3 regions of the Sphingopyxis sp. Root1497 genome follow, and region 1 is predicted to be linked to each of the others. Evidence: predicted binding sites of a transcription regulator. Region 1 holds the regulator's gene; each other region holds the start of a gene.
The links. The regulator LexA, encoded in region 1, represses DNA repair genes until DNA is damaged. The targets are predictions, from matches to a motif close to GTTCCNCNCTTGTTCT.
Positions count from the first base shown of each region.

Region 2: the regulator LexA is predicted to act here: its motif matches at 2,498-2,513, upstream of ASD67_RS18380 (ImuA family protein).
Region 3: the regulator LexA is predicted to act here: its motif matches at 1,651-1,666, upstream of recA (recombinase RecA).

Region 1 is NZ_LMGF01000004.1:315,662-321,137, reverse strand. It holds gene ASD67_RS13070 (citrate synthase) at 1-185, opposite strand, end outside; gene gltX (glutamate--tRNA ligase) at 222-1,676, opposite strand; gene ASD67_RS13060 (ComEC/Rec2 family competence protein) at 1,795-3,894, shown strand; gene lexA (transcriptional repressor LexA) at 3,848-4,531, opposite strand; gene ASD67_RS13050 (molybdopterin molybdotransferase MoeA) at 4,597-5,476, opposite strand, start outside.
Region 2 is NZ_LMGF01000005.1:813,350-818,825, forward strand. It holds gene ASD67_RS18370 (error-prone DNA polymerase) at 1-169, opposite strand, end outside; gene ASD67_RS18375 (DUF6504 family protein) at 267-1,814, opposite strand; gene ASD67_RS18380 (ImuA family protein) at 1,735-2,466, opposite strand; gene ASD67_RS18385 (DUF736 domain-containing protein) at 2,933-3,259, shown strand; gene ASD67_RS23200 (hypothetical protein) at 3,313-3,465, opposite strand; gene ASD67_RS23525 (hypothetical protein) at 3,784-3,948, shown strand; gene ASD67_RS18390 (hypothetical protein) at 4,075-4,509, shown strand; gene ASD67_RS18395 (DUF736 domain-containing protein) at 4,826-5,143, shown strand; gene ASD67_RS23810 (transcriptional regulator domain-containing protein) at 5,327-5,476, shown strand, end outside.
Region 3 is NZ_LMGF01000005.1:416,791-422,266, forward strand. It holds gene ASD67_RS16450 (hybrid sensor histidine kinase/response regulator) at 1-1,266, shown strand, start outside; gene ASD67_RS16455 (response regulator) at 1,266-1,619, shown strand; gene recA (recombinase RecA) at 1,742-2,815, shown strand; gene speB (agmatinase) at 2,957-3,772, shown strand; gene ASD67_RS16470 (glutathione S-transferase family protein) at 3,785-4,408, shown strand; gene ASD67_RS16475 (hypothetical protein) at 4,398-4,985, shown strand; gene ASD67_RS16480 (hypothetical protein) at 5,082-5,476, shown strand, end outside.

The DNA of each region.
Region 1 (5,476 bases):
CCGTCGATATAGGTCAGGTTCGATTCGCAGCTCGCGGTCGAGGTGAAACCGGGGTCGTAGGTGAAGGCGCCGGTCTGCGCGTAAAGCTTGCGGATATCGATGACGTCGGGGCCGACGGTGCCCTTGAGCACGGGGTTCTCGACGGTGGTGTCCCCCAGGGTGATCTTTGCGGTCTGGTCGGTCATATTCTTCCCCTGTTGTGGCGGCGGGAGTCGCTGTGGCTACGCCCCTGCCGGATTATTGTGCGCTGCGTCAAGTCGCGCCAGGCTGGCATCGCGGCCCAGCAGCAGCAGCACGTCGAAAATCCCCGGCGATACGGTCCGCCCGGTGAGGGCCGCCCGCAGCGGTTGGGCCAGTTTCCCGAGCCCGACGCCGGCCGCTTCGCTCTCTTCGCGAATTGCGGCCTCCACCATTTCTTGCGACCAGCCGGACAGCGCGCGCAAACGGTCGGCGACCGAAGCGAGCATCCCCTCCGGTGCGTCCTGTAGCACCGCTGCGGCCTTCTCGTCCATCACCAGCGGTTCGTCGGCGAAGAGGAAGGTCGCGCCGTCGGCGATCTCGTGCAGCGTCTTGGCGCGCGGCTTGAGCGCCGGCATCGCCTGCGCGAGCAGCGCCTGATCCGCGGCGGAGAGATCACGGCCGAGAAGCGTGCCGGTCATCGGGGCGACGAGCGCGGCGAGGCGGGCGTCGTCGGCTTCGCGCAGATAATGGCCGTTGAGATTTTCGAGCTTCTTGAAGTCGAAGCGCGACGGCGAACGGCCGACATGGGCGAGGTCGAACCACTCGGTCGCCTGCGCGCGGCTGATGATCTCGTCGTCGCCATGGCCCCAGCCGAGGCGGAGCAGATAATTGTTCACCGCCTCGGGCAGATAGCCCAATTCGTCGCGATAGGCGTCGACCCCGAGCGCGCCGTGGCGTTTCGACAGCTTCGCGCCGTCGGCGCCGTGGATCAGCGGGACATGCGCGTAAACGGGCTCGCGCCAGTCCATCGCGCGGATCAGCGCGAGCTGGCGGAAGGCGTTGTTGAGATGATCGTCGCCGCGGATGACGTGGGTGACGCCCATGTCATTGTCGTCGACAACGACGCTGAGCATATAGGTCGGGGTGCCGTCACTGCGCAGCAGGACGAAGTCGTCGAGTTCGGCGTTCTGGACGGTGACATCGCCCTGGACCTTGTCCGGAATCGTCACCGCGCCGTCCTGCGGCGCGCGCAGGCGGACGACGTGCGGCACGGCGGGGTCGCCGTCGTTCCGGTCGCGCCAGGGGCTGCGGACGCGGAAGGGCAGGCGCTTTTCCTGGGCCTCGGCGCGCATCGCGGCGAGTTCGTCCTGCGTCAGATAGCAGCGATAGGCATCGCCCTTGGCGAGCAGCTGCGCGGCGACGTCGGCATGGCGGCCGGCGCGGGCGAATTGATAGACGGTGTCGCCGTCCCAATCGAGGTCGAGCCAGCTCATCCCGTCGAGGATCGCGTCGATCGCCGCGTCGGTCGAGCGCGCGCGGTCGGTATCCTCGATGCGCAGCAGGAACTTGCCGCCGTGGTGGCGCGCGAACAGCCAGTTGAACAGCGCGGTGCGCGCGCCGCCGATGTGGAGGAAACCCGTGGGCGACGGCGCGAAGCGCGTCACCACATCAGCGCCGGTCGCTTCGCCGGATATGGTTTGATTTTCGGTTGCCACAACGGCCTCTTTCACTCAGTTTTGCGGGTCCCCGCGGACGGCGGGGACGGGGATCGGGGGTGCCCCTAGCATGGCGACAAGGCCGCTTCAAACGCCCATTGGTTTGCGCGCGGCGGCGATGGTGCGGCGGGTGGGCGAGTCGGTCGAGGCGCGGCTCGATGCCGAGCGCGAACGGATCGCGCTTTGGCTGCCGGTCGCGCTCGGCGCGGGGATCGCCGCCTGGTTCGCGCTGCCCACCCGGACCCACTGGATCGGGCTGTTGCTGGTGTTGGGCGCCGGGGCGCTCGCCGGGCTGCTGATCGGCTGGCAACGCCGGTTCGGGCGCGCGGTCGTCGTCGGATGCGCGGTGATGGCGCTGGGGTTGTTGCTCGTGTGGGGGCGAGCACTATGGGTGTCGGCGCCCGTGCTGGCGCTGCCGGTGGTAACCGAATTTTCGGCGAGCGTCGAAAGCGTCGAGCCGCTGCCGGCGAAGGACCAGGTCCGGCTGATCGTGCGGCCACTGAAGCGACCCGATCTGCCGCCGCGGTTGCGGATCACCGCGGCGGGCGAACAGGGCAAGGGCATCGCGCCGGGCGAGGCGATCGGGCTGCGCGCGCGGCTGATGCCGCCGCCGACCGCGAGCCTGCCCGGCGGCTATGATTTCGCGCAGCGCGCCTGGTTCGACCGGATCGGCGCGGTCGGTACGGTGCTCGGCGACATCGGGCGGGCGCCGGGCGCGGGGGACGGCGTGCAGACGCTGCGGGCGCGGCTGAGCGATCATATCCACGGGCAGATCGACGGATCGGCGGGGGGGATCGCCGCCGCGCTCGTCGCGGGCGATCGCGGCGCGATCAGCGAGGCCGACGAGGAGGCGATGCGGCGGAGCGGGCTGGCGCATCTGCTGTCGATCAGCGGACTGCATGTGACCGCGGTGGTGACCTTTGCGATGCTGATCGCGATGAGCCTGCTCGCGCTCAGTCGGCGGCTGGCGCTGGCGGGCTATGTGCTGCCGCTGGCGGCGGCGGTCGCGGCACTCGCTGGCGGGGGATATACGCTGCTCGCGGGGGCCGAGGTGCCGACCTTGCGCTCGTTCATCGCCGCGCTGCTGGTGCTGATCGCGTTCCTGCTCGGGCGCGAGGCGCTGACGCTGCGGCTGGTCGCGGCGGGCGCGCTGATCGTGCTGATCTGGCGTCCCGAGTCGCTGGCGGGGCCGAGTTTCCAGCTGAGTTTCGCGGCGATCACCGCGATCGTCGCGCTGCACGAAAGCCGCGCGATGCAGCGGTTCATGGCGCGGCGCGAGGAGCCATGGGTGTTTCGCCTGGGACGCGGGGTCGCGGGACTGGTGATCACCGGGCTCGCGGTCGAGGTCGCGCTCGCGCCGATTGCGCTGTTCCATTTCCACAAGGCGGGGCTCTATGGCGCGCTCGCCAATGTCGTCGCGATCCCGCTGACGACCTTTGTCATCATGCCCGCCGAGGCGCTGGCTTTGCTGTTCGACAGCGTCGGGCTCGGTGCGCCCTTCTGGTGGGTCGCCGAGCAGGCGCTGAACGGACTGATCTGGCTCGCGCACAGCGTCGCCGAGGCGCCCGGCGCGGTGGCGACGCTGCCGGTGTTTCCGCCCTGGGGTTTCGGACTCGCGATCTTCGGCGGGATATGGCTGCTGCTGTGGCGGACGCGCTGGCGCTGGGCGGGGGCGGTTCCGCTGGTCCTCGGCATGGCCGTCCTGCTCGCCCAGCCGCGGCCCGATGTGCTGATTACCGGCGACGGCAAGCATATCGCCGCGGCGCAACCCGACGGCAGCTATGCGTTGCTGCGTGAGCGGGCGGGGGATTATGTGCGCGACGCGGTGGCCGAGGCGGCGGGGATCGATGCGCCGCTCGCCGCGCTCACCGACCTCGATCATGTCGCCTGCAACCGCGATTTCTGTCGCTGGACGCAGGATGGCCGCACCATCCTCGCGGCGCGCGGGCGCGACCGGATCGAGGGGGCGGACATGGCGGCGGCGTGCGCCGCCGCCGATGTGGTGATCAGCGAACGCTGGTTGCCGCGCGAATGCGCCGGCCGCTGGCTGACGATCGATCGCGATACGCTGCCGCAGACCGGCGGGCTGGCGCTTTACCTCGGTGAGCGGCCGCGCGCGGTGACGGCGTTAGGCGCGGGCGACGAGCATATGTGGCGCCGCCCGCCGCAGGTCAGTGGTAACGACGAAGCAGTCCCGACAACTTCCCTTGCACGATGACGCGCTCGGCGGCGTAGCGCTGCGGCTCATAGGCACTGTTCGCGGGATCGAGACGGATCATCTTGCCCTCGCGGCGGAAATATTTGAGCGTCGCATCCTGCCCGTCGACGAGCGCGACGACGATATCGCCCTCGCGCGCGGTGCTGACCTTCTGGATCAGCGCATAATCGCCGTCGAAGATGCCGGCCTCGACCATCGAGTCGCCCGACACTTCGAGCGCATAATGTTCGCCTGAGCCGAGCAGCGCCGCGGGGACCGCGAGATTGTCATGATTTTCGAACGCCTCGATCGGCACACCCGCGGCGATCTTGCCGTGGAGCGGAACCTCGACGATGTCGTTCGCGGCGATCGGACGCATCGCGGGGGCGGGCTTGCGCAGCGGCACGACATTGTCGCGATCGGTGCTGACGGCCGCCTTGCCGCCCTCGGGAAGCTTGACGACCTCGAGCGCGCGGGCGCGGTTGGGGAGGCGGCGGAGGAAGCCGCGCTCCTCGAGCGCGCTGATCAGGCGGTGGATTCCCGATTTGGACTTGAGCCCGAGCGCCTCCTTCATCTCCTCGAACGACGGCGAGATGCCGCTCGCGTCGAGCTTTTGCTGGATGAAGTGGAGCAGTTCATGCTGCTTGGCGGTCAACATCGGGCGTTCTCCATGATGCCGGTTTCGGACATAAGGAGAACGATAATGGAACAGAAGCGAACTTGTCAAGCGATGTCGATATAATCCGCCGCGTCGCCCGCCGCGCGGGACGGCGCACCGATCTCGCGGATGACGAGCGCATTCGCCGCAGCGAGCGGAAAGGTGCGGCCGCTGTCCTGTCCGTCGAAGGGCGAGAGAAGGCCGTCGTCGATCCGTCCGCGCAAATAGTCGCGTCGCGCGCCGCCGGGGCCGAGGGGGGCCGCGAGCGGGGCCCTGCGCAGTTGCGGGAGCGGGGCTCGCGCGCCGGCGAGATGGCGGACGAGGGGGAGCAGGAACAGGGTCGCAGTAACGAAGGCCGACGAGGGGTTGCCGGGCAGGCCAAGCAGCAGCGCGTCGCCGAGCGTGCCCGCGATCAGCGGCTTGCCGGGGCGCATCGCGATCTTCCAGAAATCGAGCCGCCCGCCGGCATCGTCGAGCGCGCCGCGGACATGGTCGTGATCGCCGACCGAGGCGCCGCCGACGGTGACGATGACGTCGTGACGTCGCGCCAGGTCTTTTAATACCTTGGATAAAATTTCACGGTCGTCGCGGATGTGGAGCGGGATGCTGACCACGGCGGGCTCGGCGGCGAGCATCGCGGCGAGCATCGTGCCGTTGCTGTCGGGGATCTGGCCGGGCGCGAGCGCACGGCCCGGCTGGACGAGTTCGTCGCCGGTGGTGAGGATCGCGACACGCGGGCGGGCGCCGACCACAAGCTGCGCGTCGCCACCCATGATCGCCGCGGCGATCGCACCGGCGTTGAGCCGGGTTCCGGCGGCGACGAGCGTGGCGCCGGTAGCGAAGTCGCTGGCGCGGTCGCGAATATGGGCGCCCTGGGCCTCCGGGCCATCGCCGGTCAGCGTCAGGACCGTGCCGTCGGCGGCGACATCTTCCTGCAGGATGACC
Region 2 (5,476 bases), on a different contig from region 1:
CCCACGCGCGCACGATCCCGGCGACGCTGTGCCGGTCGGCGACGCCGAGCGCGGGCAGGCCGAGCATTGCAGCGGCGGTGAACAGCTCCTCCGGCGAGGAGGCGCCGCGCAGGAAGCTGAAATGCGTCGTGACCTGCAGCTCGACATAGGCCGGTCCTTCATCGGTCATGCTAAGGCGCCGCTATTCGGCGGCCGCACTCTCAAGCGAATGCGGTTCGATGCCTGCTGCCTTCTCAAGCGAATGCGATTTGATGCCGGTCGCATTCTCAAGCGAACGCTCCGTGAATAAACCAGCGCATGGAGCCGGTGGCCGGATTGACCCCGTCGCCGAGGCGGAAGAGCCAGTAACGGCCGCCCGTCTCGGTCTCGACCTGATAATAGTCGCGGACGGTGAGATGGGTTTCGCCTTCAATCCCGCCCTCGCGCCACCATTCGCCCTGCAGTCGTTCGGGTCCGTCGCCCTGCGTGACCCGGTAGCGTTTGCGGCGCCAGATGAAGAGGCGCGGCGCATCATCGGGAAGCAAGGCGACGACATCGACCGGTTCGGGCCGCGCGAGCATACGCGACGGGCGCGGCCAGTCGCTCCAGCTCTCGCCTGTCTCGGGCGCGAGCGCGGGGAGGGCGGCGACCGAGCGCTCGGGCATCGCGCTCGGTCGCGGCGCCGCGCGCTGGAGCGCGCGCTGCCCGAAGCGGTTGGCGAGCGTGTCGACTAAGGCGGGAAGATCGGGTCCGCGGCGTCCGATATTTTCGAGCGCGTCGGCCTGGCTCCCTTGCTGCCGCTCCGCGAGCGCCGCGATGAGCGTCATCGCCTCGATCCCGAGACCGGGATCGACGCTCTCGATCCGCGCGGCGAGCAGTTTCGCAAGATGCCTGGGATCGCGCGAAGGCGAGGCGGTTCCGATACGGATGGCCTGCGTCTGCCCATCGACGCGGTGGAAATAGCAGTCGAGGCGCCGCGCGCCCGTTCCGGCGCGGTTGAGCTGGCCTGCGATATCGTGCGCAAGGTCGCCGATCACCTGCGCCAAGGCATCCGCCGTCGCGAGCGGCTCCATGAAGCCGCGCCTGGCTTGCGGCAGCACTTCGGGGAAGATCGGTTCGATGGGCTCTGGGAGCGTGCCGAGTGCCTGGTCGAGGCGGCGATGCAGTTCGCGTCCGAACCGTTTAGCGAGCGGACCGCGGGGACTTCCGATCAGCTGCTCGATCCGCTCGAAGCCGAGTTTGCGCAGGCCTTCGACATCGGCGGACGGCAGGCGGAGCGCTGCGACGGGAAGGAGCGCGATCGCCTTGCGATGCGCTCCGGGTTCAACCGTGACGGGCCGCCCGGCGGGGACATGGCGGGCGGTCGCATGCGCGCAGCCGGCCGTGTCCGCGACCGCAATTTGCAGGCTGAGACCGAAGGCTGCGACGCGGCGGTGAAGATCCTTGAGCAAGGCTCGCTCGCTGCTGAAGATAGCCGCGCAGCCGGTAATGTCGAGCCAGAGCCCGTCGGGCGGATCGGGCGCGACAATCGGCGAATAACGCTCGCCTGCCCAGAGGGCGAGGCGCCGCAGCCCGTCGAGATCGGCTTCGGGCTCGCCGTCGACGACATCGAGCTCGGGCGCGAAAGCCCGCGCTTTCGTGATCGTCATGCCCGTCTGGATGCCAAGCATCTGCGCCTCCCGGCACGTCGCCGCGACGATACGCCGGCCATGGTCGGGGATCGCGGTGACGAGCGGGCGGGGCGGGGCGCTGCCGTCAGGCTGCAGCTTGCGCATCTTCCTGCGCAGCCGGTCGGTCGACCAGTGCGGCAGGAAGAGCGATACGACCCGTCGCATCGCAGCCCTCCACGATCCAGTTGTGCGGATTGCCGCCGCGCGCGCGCTCGAGCGCGACGCGCCAGCGCGCGCGTCCGATCGCGGGGATGCCGAGATCCTCGGTCGGACTTGCGGTAATACGCCAGCGGGTCACGGCGGCGCTGCCTTCGGCAGGCTCGCCGGCCTTGCAGGCGCGGCGGAAGATGAAGGCGGGGACGCCCGAGGCTTCGGCGGCAAGCTGCAGCCGCTTCGAAGCGGTTGTGCTGTATTTCTTCACCTCGCCGACGACCCCAGCGAGTCCCGGATGGCGGAGGCACTCCTCCATCGCGAGGAGGACGTTGGTGTCGCTACCCGCTTCGACATGAATCAGCCGGTCGGGATGCAGTCCGGCTAGATAGAGCGCGGGGGCGAAGAGATCACGCCAGCGCAGGCACCAGAAAACCGGACCGTCGCTCCTGGCGAGGATACCGGCAAGGAAGATCGTGGCGCTCGCATCGTCCGCCAGTTCGGGGCTGCCGGCGAGTTCGTGGAGCGCGCCCATGGCGATTCCGCGCGCGGGAATTCGCGAGTCGAAATCCTCGATGCCGAACGGGATGACGTCATGGCGCGCGCCAACGCCTTCGATTTGCGCGATTTTGGCACGAATTTCTTCAAGGACGGCGGACTGGCGCATAGGTGCGGATAACTCGGCAGGCTGGTCTTATGTTCCTTCTTTGTTCTCATTGCCTGCTCTTCGTCAAGGCGCGCTGCGGCGAAGCGGTATCATCGCTGTGGATGAAAAGCCGGAAAGCGAGGGTGCCGGGGGTTTGCCGCCGGGCGGAGATACGAGTCGGCGGTGCGGCGTGTTGAAGGGCGGGGCATCGCGCCGGGACCCGGGGGGACCGGGCGTGGAGCGGGGGTGGGCCGGGCAGCCGTGAGCCCGGCTATCGCATCCCGAGCCATGATTTCCGCTGAAACCCATCGGCTCCCGTTGCATGGGACCTTTCCCTCATTGGCTGCCTGATTGCGGGGCTCGGCTCGCCTAATGCCGTCAACCCCTTGGCAGGGGTTCGCCCTCGCATGCGCTCGGTGACGGCGGCTCACGGCCCCTCCTTCTGGCGCCATCGGGGATGGTCCCCGAGCATCAAAGGAGACTGAACATGGGTACCACCATCGGAAATCTGACCCTCAAGGATGACGGCAGCTATGAAGGCACGCTCGCGACCCTGATGGTCACCGTGCCGATCGCAATCGTCCCGAACGGCCGCAAGATGAAGGAAAGCGAGCCCGATTTTCGCGTCGTCAGCCGGCGGAACGGATTCGAACTCGGCGGCGGCTGGGTGAAGACCGCACGCTCGACCGGCGCCGAATATATCTCGGTGTCGCTCTCCGCCCCCGAACTCGGCGAGATCTTCTGCAACGTCGCGAACGCGCCGGGCGACGATCCCTCGAAGAAGGTGCTGATCTGGAACGCCCCCGGCAACTGACCGGACAGCATCGCGGCCCCGCCTTCGGGCGGGGCCGCATTCGCATGTTCGCATCACGCTTTGTCGGGCGCGGCCTCTATCGCGTCGAGAATACCTTCCAGCTCCTGCGACATATAGCCGCCTTCGTCGCTGGCGCGGTGGACCAGGTTGCCTTCGTCGCGGATGCGGACGAGCGAGCTGAGCGCCTGGCGCAAATTGTCATCCATCGGGTCGGCCTTTTCAGTCGAGCGGAGCGAAACAAGCCTGTGCGGCAACATCGGTCCGCCTCATCATCGGGCAGCCATCGCCATATTTCAACGGCAACCGGGAGGAGGGGCATGGCACGGCTACTGCCGCCGCGGCACCAGTCCCGCTCTCGATTGCCGCTATTCCCTTGGCCGAGGCCCGGCCTCCTACAGTCAACCCTTTCAGGGTCCCGGCGCAAGCTTGGGCCGCGGCTTTGCCGCGGTGACTGCGGCCTGTCCCCGTCCGGCGGGGCGACTGTCGAGCGGGAATGGTCCCGCTCCCGATGCAGGAGCCCCGATATGTCGCTTTCCACCGCCCAATCGCTTGGCTGGAACCTTGCCCGCACGATGATGACCATCATCGTCCTGATTGAAACATCGGCTGGATATTCGGTCATGCCGCTCGACGAGTTCGACGGCGATCCCGCTTGCATCGTCTGCGAATATGACCCGTTCAATCGCTGACATCGCGCAAGATTTCGCTCCAAGGTGGACCCGGTTCCGGTTTCACCTTCGGGGCGATTTCGCTATGCCCGCCAGGCAGATTGCGCTGTGGTGGTGGTGGAGAGCGCGTCCGACAGGAGGACGCCCGTGACCTTCATTCTCCTCCTCGGCGGCGCGGCCGCCATCTATATCGCCATGCTGATGTTTCGCCTCGCTGCGGTGGCGCTTCCGCTTTACGCCGGCATCGGCATTTCGATTTACCTCATCGGCCGCGACTTCGGCTATCCGGCCTCGATCGCGGCGGGATTGCTGGTGGGAGCTCTCATTCTCGTTGCCGGACGCGCACTTTGCGCTGTCCTGCCGCCCTACTATCGCGCGATCGTCGCGGGAGCATTTGCCGGTCCCGCCGGCTTTGCCGGTTATCAGGCCGCGAAGGGGCTGGCCGGGCTCGCGATCGGCGGAGGATATGCGCTTGAGGTGCTCGGATTTGCAGGCGCTCTCGCGGCAGCCGTTGCAGCCTGGCGGGGGCTCGGGACAGCTGGGAGGCATCGCACGCGCGACGGAGCGATCGGCACGACTTGAGCCTGATTTCATGAATCAAACCGGGTCCGCTCAAATACCCGAACTCGCGTCGAAGCCTCGCAGCATCACCGCACCAGCCCGGCCTCCGATCTGCGCCATCTGCCGGCAAGACGCTGACGCTGGATCGCTGGCCGCAACGGCGGGCCCGCGACTTTCTTCCCCCGGCGTTCCGCCGTTCCTCGCGAGCCAAGAAACTCTTTGCCCGCCGTCCTCCGCTTCGCTTCGGGCCTGGCGGCTGCGGCGCGCTCCCTTGCCGGCGGTCGATGCGCATCGAGGCCGCGCTGGTGCGGCCCGACATGCAGCAAAGGACATCGTCATGAGCAAGATCGGCAGCTTCAAACTCGCCTCGGGTGAATATCAGGGCGAGATCGTCACGCTTTCGGTGCAGGCCAGATCGGTCCGCATCACCCCCGAGCAGAACCACAGCGGCAACGCCCCGAGCCACCGCGTCTTCGTCGGCGACGCCGAGGTCGGTGCAGCCTGGGCGAAGACGAGCCAGGACAAGCGTCCCTATCTTTCGGTCAAGCTCGACGACCCGAGCTTCATCGCCCCGATCTTCGCGCAGCTCTTCGCTGGCGAAGAGGGCGAATATGACCTGGTCTGGAGCCGTCAGTCCCGCCGCGGCGACAATTAATGCCGCACCATCGCCCGGCTTCGGCCGGGCGATGTTACATCCAGATTGAGGGCTTTAGCGTGCGTAGCTCGGACATTTTTGCGCTAAGCCCATGATGTATGCGCCGGTAACCACGCCGCCATTGGCGGGCCAAAACCGGCCGAAAGCGGCGGTTTATTCTCCTCAAACGGGTCGGAGGTGCGAATGGATCAGGCAGTCGGATGGCAGTCGCCATATTTTCCGAAAATATTCGAGCGATATGATCGTGCGGACTTCGCGCAGGAATTCCTGCGGCGAAGCCCCGCCTATCGCAGCAGCTATGCCGCCGCCGCGGCGGCGCCGGGCGCCGACCGC
Region 3 (5,476 bases), on a different contig from region 1:
GGCGACGAGCCGGTGTCGATGCGCGTCGTCGGGGTGCGTGGGCTCGGCGAGGCGGCGGTGCTGCTGAGCCTCAAGGATTCGAGCGAAGAATCGCGCCTCAAGCGCCAGGTCGCGCAGGCGTCGAAGATGCAGGCGGTCGGCCAGCTCGCGGGCGGCGTTGCGCATGATTTCAACAACATATTGACCGCAGTGCTCGGCAGCTGCGACCTGATGCTCATGCGGCATACGCCCGGCGACAGCGATTATGACGATATTCAGCAGATTCGCAGCAACGCCAATCGCGCCGCCAGCCTGACGCGGCAATTGCTCGCTTTCTCGCGGCAACAGACACTGCGTCCGCAGATCCTGCAATTGCCCGACGTGATTTCGGAGGTGTCGCACCTCCTGAAACGCCTGATCGGTGAGACGGTGCAATTGTCGGTGCGCCACGGGCGCGGACTGGGCGCGGTGCGTGCCGACCCGGGGCAACTCGAACAGGTTATCATCAACCTTGCGGTCAATGCGCGCGATGCGATGGCGGGGCAGGGCACGCTGACGATGGAGACCTATCCGGTCACCGCCGCCGAGGTGCGCGCGATGGGCAGCGACGTGATGCCGCCCGCCGATTATAGCGCGCTCAAGGTCAGCGACACCGGCGGCGGCATTCCCGCCGACGTGCTGCCCAAGATTTTCGAGCCCTTTTTCACCACCAAGGATGTCGGCAAGGGAACCGGACTCGGCCTCTCGACCGTCTATGGCATCATCAAGCAGTCGGCGGGCTTCATCTTCGCCGACAGCAAGCCGGGCGAGGGCGCGAGCTTCACCATCTACCTGCCGGTCCATCGCGCCGACAAGGATGCTCCCGCCGCCGCGCCGCCGCCCCCCAAACCCAAGAAGAGCCAGTGGGGCACCGGCACGATCCTTCTCGTCGAGGACGAGGATATGGTGCGTGCGGTCGCCGAGCGGGCGCTGACCCGCGCCGGCTACACCGTCGTCACCGCGTCGCAGGGCGAGGAAGGGCTCGAACGCTTCGGCCAGATGGACAAGGTCGACCTGATCCTGACCGACGTGATGATGCCGACGATGGACGGGCCGGCGATGGTCCGCGCGTTGCGCGCCAAGCGTCCCGACCTGCCCGTTTTGTTCATGTCGGGCTATGCCGAGGAACAATTGCGCCAGTCGATCGATATTGATCATGTGTCCTTCCTTCCCAAGCCCTTTTCGGTCGCGCAATTGACCGAGGCGACCTCGGCGGCGCTCGACGCCGCGGCGCAGCGGGCCGGCTGATGACGGCGAATCGCAACATCCTGCTCGTCGAGGACGATGTGCTGATCGGCATGATGCTGGTCGACATGTTCGACGCGCTGGGCTTCCCCGAACCCGCACAGGCGGCGAGCGTCGAGGATGCTCTGGCGATCATCGCGGCGCAGCCGGTCGACGCGGCGCTGGTCGACATCAATCTCGGCGAGGCGAAGGGCTGGCCGGTCGCCGATGCGCTCGCGGCGAAGGATATTCCCTTCGCCTTCACGTCGGGTGGTGGCGACGCGATTCCGCCGGCGCACGCCCACCGCAAGCTGGTATCGAAGCCGTTCCGGCTCAGCGAAATCGAAACCGTTCTCAACGAATTTTTCGACGGATAAGCGTGCGGTTTTCGCCGTCGCAATAAATTTTGTTCTACCCTTGTTCCTTGAGAACAAATGCCGTACACAGGTCCGGCGTTGCGATGCTTCTGCCTTCGCGATAGAGCAGGAAAGGGACGGTCATGGCCGGTCAATTGTCACTCGTCGAATCGGGGAAATCAGTGAACAGCACGGACAGGCAGAAGGCGCTCGACGCCGCCTTGGCACAAATCGATCGCGCCTTCGGCAAGGGCTCGGTGATGAAATTGGGTTCGAAGGAGACGATGCAGGTCGAAGCGATTTCGACCGGATCGCTCGGACTCGACATCGCCCTCGGCGTCGGCGGCCTGCCGCGCGGGCGCGTCATCGAAATCTACGGCCCCGAAAGCTCGGGCAAGACCACCCTCGCGCTCCACGTCCTTGCCGAGGCGCAGAAGGGCGGCGGCACCGTCGCTTTCGTCGACGCCGAACATGCGCTCGACCCGGTCTACGCCAGGAAGCTTGGCGTCAATATCGACGAACTGATCGTGTCGCAGCCCGACACTGGCGAACAGGCGCTCGAAATCGTCGACACGCTGGTGCGCTCGAACGCGATCGACGTGCTCGTCGTCGACTCGGTCGCCGCGCTCGTTCCGCGTGCCGAAATCGAGGGCGAGATGGGCGACAGCCATGTCGGCCTGCAGGCGCGCTTGATGTCGCAGTCGCTGCGCAAGCTCACCGGCTCGATCAGCCGCTCGCGCTGCATGGTGATCTTCATCAACCAGCTGCGCATGAAGATCGGCGTGATGTACGGCAACCCCGAGACAACGACGGGCGGCAACGCGCTGAAATTCTACGCTTCGGTTCGCCTCGACATCCGCCGCACCGGCCAGATCAAGAATGGCGACGAGATCGTCGGCAACACGACCCGCGTCAAGGTCGTCAAGAACAAGGTCGCACCGCCGTTCAAGCAGGTCGAATTCGACATCATGTATGGCCAGGGCATCTCCAAGATCGGCGAGATTCTCGATCTCGGCGTCAAGGCGGGCATCGTCGAGAAATCGGGCGCCTGGTTCAGCTATGATTCGATCCGCATCGGACAGGGCCGTGAGAATTCCAAAACCTTCCTCAAGGATAACCCCGAACTGATGGAACGGCTGGAAACCGCGATCCGCGGCAAGACAGACCAGGTCGCCGAGGAAATGATGGTCGGCCCCGACGACGACACCGACGACTGATAGGAATCCGGTCGGTCCGTTCCTGCGGACCGGCCGTCCAACGGCGGCGGGTTCCTTGCCCCTCAGGTTCGCAACCCTCTCGCGGACCGGCCCGCCCGCCGTTGGCCTTGCGCGGCCCCTTCGAGCGGCTACAAGCACGCCATGCCCGCGATCCGCCTCTTTGGCCTGCCCACCGACGTCAACAGCAGCTTCGAACGCGGCGCCGCCGCCGGGCCCGCCGCGATCCGCGCCCAGCTCTGGAGCGAGCGCGGCAATATGGCGAGCGAACTCGGCCCCGAACTCGGCACCGACATCGCCTTCGCCGACGACGGCGACCTCGCGCTGACCGAGGACACCGCGCGCGACGACGCGATGATCCGCCGCCACGTCGCGCTTGTGCGCGAAGATGGTGAAATTCCACTCGCCCTCGGCGGCGATCATGCCGTGACGTTCCCGCTCGTCGAGGCGGCGGCCGCTTGCTTCGGGCCGGTCAACATCCTCCATATCGACGCACATCCCGACCTCTACGACGATTTCGAGGGCAATCCGCGCAGCCACGCCTCGCCCTTCGCCCGCATCTACGATGGCGGCCATGCCGCGCGGCTGGTGCAGGTCGGCATCCGCACGCTGAACCGACACTGCCGCGAGCAGGCCGACCGCTTCGGGGTCGAGATCGTGCCGATGGCAGGTTTCACCCCCGACGCGGTGCCGGTACTCGAAGGCCCGCTCTACATCTCGATCGACATGGACGGCATCGACCCGTCGGCGGCGCCCGGCGTCGCGCATCCCGAGCCTGGCGGACTGACGGTGCGCGAACTGCTCGCCGTCCTGCACAAACAGACCGCGCCGATTATCGGCGCCGATATCGTCGAACATCATCCCGGCCGCGATACCGGCGAGCTCACCGCGATCCTCGGCGCCAAGCTGGTGCGCGAGATCGCGGCGCTGATTGATCGCAACGGGACCTACACACCATAAGAGGAGAGCGACATGAGCCTGATCGTCCACCACCTGAACAACAGCCGCTCGCAGCGCATCCTGTGGCTGCTCGAGGAACTGGGTGCGCCCTATGAAATCAAGCATTACCAGCGCGACGCGGTGACCAACCTCGCGCCGCCCGAATTGAAGGCCATTCATCCCCTCGGCAAATCGCCGTTGCTTGAAGATGCGGGGCGGGTGATCCAGGAATCGGGCGCGATCGCCGAATATCTGTGCGACAATTATGGCGGTGAGGCGCTCGTTCCAGCGCGCGGCACCGACGACCATGTCCGCCACCTCGAACTCATCCACTTCGCCGAAGGATCGGCGATGACCCCGATCCTGCTCAACATCTACCTTGGCCGGCTCGGCGACGCCGCGGCGCCGGTGAAGCCGCGGATCGATGAGCAACTCGACGCGCATTTCCGCTATCTCGACAATGAAGTGAACGACGCCGGCCATTTCATCGGCGACGGGCTGTCGGCGGCCGACATCATGCTCAGCTTCCCGGCTGAGGTTGCCGCGATGGGCGGCGCCGACCGATATCCCAAGCTGGCGGCATTCGTGGCCGCGATGCACGCACGCCCGACGTGGCAGGCGGCGCGTGCGAAGGGCGGGGCTTATTTTGTCTTCTGACCGCCTGCGCATTATTGCCACCGCCGTCCTGTTCGGCCTCGCGGTTCCGGCGGCGGCGCAATCGCCGCTGCTCGGTCCCGAGGTCGAGCGCGTCGTCAACGCCCCCGAAGGCGCAAGCTTCGTGCCGGACGCCGCCGACGAGAGTGACGCGATGGGCCGTGTCGCATCCTATACGATGGCGCTCGCGCGGCGCGATTTTGCGTCGGCCTATGCGATGTTGCGGCTGTCGTTTCAGGCGTCGAACCCGCGGCTCGAATGGGAAACCAATTTGCGCAAGCGCGAGACGCTTTGGGCCGACGGCATCATCCGCGTCCTGCGGTTGAGCTGGTATCAGGATCCGGCGGGACAGCCGCCGGGGCTCTACGCCGCCTTCGATTTTCGCGGCGACCGCGCCGACGGTACGATGGATTGCGGCTATGTCGTCGTCCACCGCGCGGCCCCGGGATCGGGCTTCACCATCGTACGCACCGACACGTCCGAGGTGCCGATCGAGATGATGGAGGATGGCATCCCCAAGGCCGAAGTCCTGCGCCAGCTGCCCTGTTATCTTGGTAAGGGGATCGCGACCGCCTTTTGACGGTACAGGTCTGAAACCCAAGCAAATTCGGCTTGCGGTGCGATATGGCGCGCGGCAAGCTTCGCGCGCCGCCGTCCGGCGGTTTCCGGTGGGGGAATGATCATGGCGGTGATGGCTCTTGCGTTGCTGGCGGCTGCGGCCGGCCAGCCTGAAATCAAGGTCGCGCCGGTGCCCGGGAAGGGCTTTGTCGCGACCGTCGCGGTGATCGACGCCGATCAATATGATCCCGTCATTGATCGCATCAAGGTGCTGGCCACTCAACGCTGCGGGGCACTCAAGGTCCGGTTTGGCCGCTATTATTTCGACAACCAGATCGACGTCGATCGCGGTGTGACGGTGATCAAGGATTTCCGTCAGAACTTCTCCTGCTACGATCCGGCGACCGATCCCTATAAGCCCGTGCCCATCGACTGGACGGCGAATGCTGTCGAGATCGGGGCGGCCACACAATTTGCGACGCGCTTTCTGAACAATCTCGACCGAGGGAATAG